2 regions of the Cytobacillus sp. EB106-05-05-XG126 genome follow, and region 1 is predicted to be linked to the other one. Evidence: riboswitches for the same ligand, from Rfam matches in the RefSeq annotation. Region 1 holds a riboswitch; the other holds the start of a gene.

Region 1 (3,117 bases):
CTGCATCCGGCTTTTCTTCCTCTACCACATTAATAAATTGATGTAAAAAATGACGCTGATCTTCGGTCATATATACACCATGGACCAGCTTGCCCAAATGCCAATCAGCGGTATGGATAAATTTCATATCTAACACCCTCTTTTCCTTGCCTGAGATTCTTTCTGCAATGTTACCATTATACCAAATCAAAAAACGGCAGTGGCTCAGCAACATTTTACAGAACATTCGTTCTAATTATATCATCAATTATTTTTAAAACACAGCATTGTTCAAAGAAAAAAGAGCCCGGCAGGCTCTCATTTATTGCTTTTTAACTTAGGAAAGTTGATCAGAATGGCAATAATACCGCAAATGCCAATTAATATTGGATAAATGGAATATGCCATGATGCTCACCGGCGAAATGGCAGCGAGCCCCGAAGCAGCGAGCATCTGTGCTCCATAAGGGATAGTCCCTTGTACAAAGCAGGCAAATATATCAAGTATACTTGCTGATTTACGCGGGTCAATCTCATATTGGTCAGCAATTTTTTTGGCAAGCGGCCCTGCAATAATGATGGCAATAGTATTATTGGCTGTAGATAGATTTGTCACAGAGACAAGCGACGCAATACCAAATTCTGCTCCCCTGCGGGATTTTATTTTGCTGGTAGCCATGTGAAGCAAGTAATCTATTCCTCCATTAACCCGGATGATCTCCACCAATCCGCCAATGAGGATGGCAATAATCGCAAGGGTCTGCATACCGGCCATTCCCTCAGCAATCATCTGCAGGAATGAAACAAACGTATAGCTGCCGTCAGCAATTCCAATCAGGCCTGCAAGAAGGATACCCCCGCTAAGCACAAGAATAACATTCATGCCGAACAAAGCTGCAGCCAATACGCCAAGATAAGGGACTACTTTTAAGAAGTTGAAATCTCCGCTGGTCACGACGCTTTCCTGACCTGCTGTTAAAATTGCAAGAATTATAGCAGTAAGAACTGCAGCAGGCAGTACGATTAAAAAATTCACACGGAATTTATCAGTCATTCTCGTTCCCTGCGTCCTGACCGCTGCAATCGTCGTATCAGAAATGACAGAAAGATTATCGCCAAACATTGCACCGCCAATTATTGCTGCCATGGCTAGAGCTACTGTAATATCTGTCTCTGCTGAAATGGCTACACCAATTGGAGCAAGAGCAACAACTGTCCCCATTGATGTTCCCATCGATAATGAAATAAAGCATGCAATGATAAAAATTCCGACCATGAGCAGATTCTGCGGGATAAAAGAGAGTGCAAGGTTCACAGTCGAATCAACCGCACCCATTCCTTTAGCCGTAGAGGAAAAAGCCCCTGCCAGGATAAAAATGATGGACATTAATATAATATCAGGATGTCCGGCCCCTTTTGTGAATATCTCTACTTTTTCCATGAATGGCTTTTTTTTATTCATTGCCAGCGCAATTCCGGCTGCTGCGGATACAATGACAATAATTGGTATGCTGTTAAAATCACCAGTTGCTATACCGCTGCCAATAAAAATAAGCAGGAAAGCGGCTAGCGGCAATAAAGCCCATGGATTGCCCTTGTTTTTCATTGAATTCTCCTTTAATAATGGATTTTCCAAGCAAAATAAAAAGACCCCTTCAAGCAAGAAGAGACCTTGATCTATCAATCGTTCTCTTCTTATCTGCCAAGCATCAATGCTTGCTGGATTTGGCACAGCGCTCTGCAGAGCCCGCTGCCGAGACATCTTCGGGCCAGCCCCTCCGTCTCTCTTGATAAGTGAATAGTATTAAATTATTCTAAAATAACTCACGTTTGAAAATTATACAGGAAACTCGCTAAACTTCAAGTACTTTTTTCTTAATGGAATTTGAATTTGAATAATGCTTAAAGGGGGAAAGACGGAGATTGAAATATAAAAAGCCGCAATGCGGCTAAAAACTAGTGAAGATCTTTAAAATTCGGCGGGGAATGGCCCTTTTTCAGCTCCTGAAAAATATCATCTGATGCTTGATGAGCAGGCTGAACGGGTGACTGCAAAATTATTTCTCCCATCAGCTTTTTAAATTCTCCAACTGTCAAAGGCTTTGCATCATCCATTAATTCATACCCAAGCTGTCCATTTGGCTCAAGTGTAGCCATTTTAACATCTGAAATTTTAGTAATACCGTTGGTTCTGAGCCTCATTTCCAGCTGATCTGCTGTAAAGCGCAATTTCCTCATATTTGCTGTTTTTAGTTTCCCATTCTCAATCACTATTTTGGATTTGCCTGTAATAAATTTTTCAATGAAATTGTATCTCACCTGCAAGTATTCCATTATAATTAGTGATCCAACAAAGATTCCAGCAGCCACGATGGTCTTCCATACACTTGTCTCAATGATAGGCTGAATGATAATGGAACCTATGGAAATCATAACTACCGTTTGCGCCAGCGTCATTTGGGAAATAGACTTCCTGCCTGCTACACGTAAAAGCAAAACTCCTGCTAAAACCAGAATCACTGATTGCCAGGCAAAATTCATCTGGATACACCTTCCTTTTTCTAATAGGGTATGGAACTGGTGGAGGAATATTCAAGTTAGCGCAAAATAAAACAGCCTGACCTAATGGCCAGGCTGTTTTTGTATGGGTGTGTCGATTATAGTTTAGTTACGTTAGCTGCTTGAGGTCCGCGTGCACCTTCAACAACTTCGAAAGAAACTTCTTGGCCTTCTTCTAAAGATTTGAAACCTTCAGATTGGATAGCAGAGTAATGTACAAATACGTCGTTTCCGTCTTCACCTTCGATGAATCCGAAACCTTTTTCAGCATTGAACCATTTTACTTTACCGTTTTTCATGAAAAAAATCCTCCTATTGGCTAGAAAAAGCCATGTGTAAATTCACCATATACACGCTTATTACTTTACGTTCATTACTCATCCAGACCATTGCCTAACGGTTGAAAAAGCAGCTAGCAAAATATAACACGATGCATAACGGCTGATTCAAATTTAGCACTTATAGAAATGATTGTCAACTATTCTGCGCGTCTTTGATAGCATTTTATCAAACTATTCCGTCTTTTTCGAGCGTAATAATTCCCAAGCTTATTAATAAAATCTCTACTATGTTTATAGAC
Region 2 (3,117 bases), 240 kb from region 1:
TGCTGGATCGGTACACTGACAGCTCCTGTTTCCGGGTCGAACTTTTGATTATTGTGAAGTAATTTCGTTTGAAATGTGTAATTCGTACTCATCGTACTGCCTCCTTTAAAACCTTTGCAAAAGCATGTTGAAGATCCGCCTTCAAATCTTCTGCATTTTCGATTCCAACCGAGAAACGCAGAAGCCTGTTACAGACACCTGTTTCAATGCGGATCTCTTCTGGGATGTCCGCATGCGTTTGTGTTGCGGGATATGTTATAAAACTCTCGACTCCGCCAAGGCTTTCAGCAAAGGAGATGAGGGAGAGGCTCTGCAGAAAAGGATTCACCCAGGATTCATCCTGGACCCGGAAAGATATCATTCCTCCTTTGCCTGGATAAAGAACTTCCGTTACGGCAGCGTGGTCTGATAAGAAAGCCGCTAATTCCCGGGCATTTTTTTCATGACGTTCCATGCGAAGAGAGAGTGTCTTCATGCCTCTGATCAAAAGCCAGGAATCAAATGGGCTAAGGACTGCACCGGCAGCATTGTGGTTCATGGCAAGATCCTCACATAACTGTTTGCCTTTTGCGACAACTAAACCGGCAAGTACATCATTATGTCCTCCAAGATACTTTGTCGCACTATGGATGACAATATCAGCACCAAGCTTTAGAGGCTGCTGAAGAAGGGGGGTGTAAAATGTGTTATCAACGATCAGGAGAATATTATGCCGTTTCGCGATATCAGCTATTAACTGAATATCTGTCTCTTCCATGAGCGGATTAGTGGGAGTCTCCAGAAAAATAGCTTTCGTATTTTCGGTGATTAGCTCTTCAACATTTTCCGGAGTGCTCGTATTCACATATTTGCTCTGCAGTCCCCATTTTTTGAAGCCCTGTTCAAGCAGACGGTAGGTTCCGCCGTATAAATCCTTGGAAACAATCCACTCATCTCCTGATTTAAAGAGGGAAAGAATCGTAAGGATGGCAGCCATTCCAGAACTGCAGGCATAGCCTTGATCGCCTTCTTCAAGATCGGCGATCGCCTTTTCAAGCAGCTGGCGGGTAGGATTGCCTGTTCGGCTATAGTCAAAGCCAGTTGACTGTCCAATGCCTTCATGCCGGTAGGCGGTTGAAAAGTATACAGGCGGATTCACTGCTCCTGTTGCTGATTCGCTCCTGTTTCCGATTTGCGCTAATTTGGTGTCAATATTGTACATACTGGTAAACACTCCTTCTTTAAAATAAAAAAAGCCTTCTATAAGAAGAAGACTTTTTAATGTGAACAGCCATTCTTCTTATCTTTCAAGTTTCTAAAAAACTTGCAGGAATTAGCACCTTTTCAATCAAAATACGATTGCTGGTTGCTGAGGCGTCGTCGGGCCTTACCCTCGACCTCTCTGGATAAGAAATCAAATATTAAATTTTCTCTAAACTTTACTACAGTAAACCGTTAATAGTCAACACTTTTTTGAATATTTCATGTTATAAAAAATATCGGGCCAGGCATCTTGAGTCCTTCTGCCTAAAATATGATCTTGAACCAAAAAAACTTTCCATTACATTCTGGAAAGTTTTTTTAGGGTATTCATTCTTCAATCAAATCGTTAACCGACACATTCATTTCTTTTTCAGAATTTGCTTTTGTGTAAATGCGTGCTGTCTTAGTCTGCTCATCTACATGCTGAATGATGATCGGTATGCCATTTAAAGTAACACTGTGCATTTCAGCAGACTCAGCAATCTCTTTTGCTCTGCCTATATTCATGGAAAAACCTCCTGAATTTGAATAATTTTAATGTGCCTTAAAAAGACACATATTATTCTTTTAAAATGAGCCTGGCATAAACTGTTATAGGTAGATCGCTTTAAAGTTCAGAATATTTCCTTTATAATAATGAGGAAAATAATATTTCTTGGAGGGAAGCTATTATGCAAGAACATAGTCACTGCCGTCACAGATTTGCTGAAACAGATGGGCCAGCCGTTTTCCGGACAATTGATGGCATTGAAGTGAATGTTGCCGGCAGCTTATTCCAAAAATGTACAACATGCGGTCATTTTGATTTTCCCGTAGATACCAGAGAAGCCATTGAATCTTCCCTTAAAGAAAACAGAAAAAATACCAATGAATCGAAACAAATCTATATTAACCTGGTAGAAACTTTTTAAAGCCGAAACTTTTCGGCTTTTTTTATATGTTCAGTTATTTCTTATTTATAAATGTTTACCCATTTACAAATCATTTTATTAGAATAAGTAATTATTAAAAAATTTTTTTAATAGTTTTCCACTATATTCATGTTTTTATCTTTGTACAACTAGATTTTACGTGTTAGAATAGCTGTGGAAACGTTTTATCCTCTGAAAAATATTATTATTCGTAAAAATGAATTGTTAATCCCTTCTTATGATGGGTATTGTACTTTTAGAGAGAAAAAACGTATTGAATTATTCACTTACAAAACAGTTATGGAGGTAATTTTCCATGAAAAAGCCATTGAATGGTGAGGGACCTTTTGAACAGGGATTTCATGGCCCAAACCTTGGCTACGTTATTGAACTTTATGAAAGATATTTAGAGGATCCATCCTCGATTGATCCTGAAATGAAAGAGTACTTTGAAAAAAATGGTTCCCCTCTTACGAGTGAAGGAACGGTGCAAATGGCTTCATCTGCAAATCAGCCAATGAATGCCGGACAGCTTGAGAAAACACTTGCTGCTATTCGCCTGGCAGATAATATCCGCACATATGGCCACTTGGCTGCCGATATTTATCCACTGGGTAACAATAAATCGGAAATTGCTTTATTTGAACTGAGCAAATATGGCTTAACTGAAAATGACTTAAAAGAGATCCCTGCTGGTGTCATTACCAAAGATGCCACATATCCTTTACGCAACGGACTTGAAGCAATTGAATTCCTGAAGAGCGCTTATATGGGACCCATTGCTTTTGAATTCCAGCATATATTTGATGAAAACGAAAAAGACTGGCTTCGCCGTAAAATAGGGGCCAACAGCCACAAGCTGTCAATGCAAAAAGCGGAAAGACTGAAAGTTTTAAGAAGACTGACTGAAGTTGAGGAATTTGAAAAGTTCCTTCATAAAACTTTCGTCGGACAAAAGAGATTC

What was found. Region 1 has a riboswitch for S-adenosylmethionine ahead of AC3WTL_RS06360 (Na+/H+ antiporter NhaC family protein). Riboswitches for the same ligand answer to the same signal wherever they lie in the genome.
Region 2: linked by a shared signal. The riboswitch ahead of AC3WTL_RS05175 (methionine biosynthesis PLP-dependent protein) and the one ahead of AC3WTL_RS06360 (Na+/H+ antiporter NhaC family protein) in region 1 are both predicted to bind S-adenosylmethionine.

The regions. Positions count from the first base shown of each region.
Region 1 is NZ_JBYTDU010000001.1:1,270,352-1,273,468, forward strand. Features, by position in the region: gene AC3WTL_RS06355 (exonuclease SbcCD subunit D) at 1-127, opposite strand, end outside; gene AC3WTL_RS06360 (Na+/H+ antiporter NhaC family protein) at 298-1,584, opposite strand; SAM riboswitch class I at 1,671-1,775, opposite strand; gene AC3WTL_RS06365 (DUF421 domain-containing protein) at 1,935-2,519, opposite strand; gene AC3WTL_RS06370 (cold-shock protein) at 2,636-2,836, opposite strand.
Region 2 is NZ_JBYTDU010000001.1:1,032,033-1,035,149, forward strand. Features, by position in the region: gene metC (cystathionine beta-lyase) at 1-92, opposite strand, end outside; gene AC3WTL_RS05175 (methionine biosynthesis PLP-dependent protein) at 89-1,201, opposite strand; SAM riboswitch class I at 1,277-1,392, opposite strand; gene AC3WTL_RS05180 (H-type small acid-soluble spore protein) at 1,570-1,749, opposite strand; gene AC3WTL_RS05185 (hypothetical protein) at 1,914-2,153, shown strand; gene AC3WTL_RS05190 (2-oxoglutarate dehydrogenase E1 component) at 2,470-3,117, shown strand, end outside.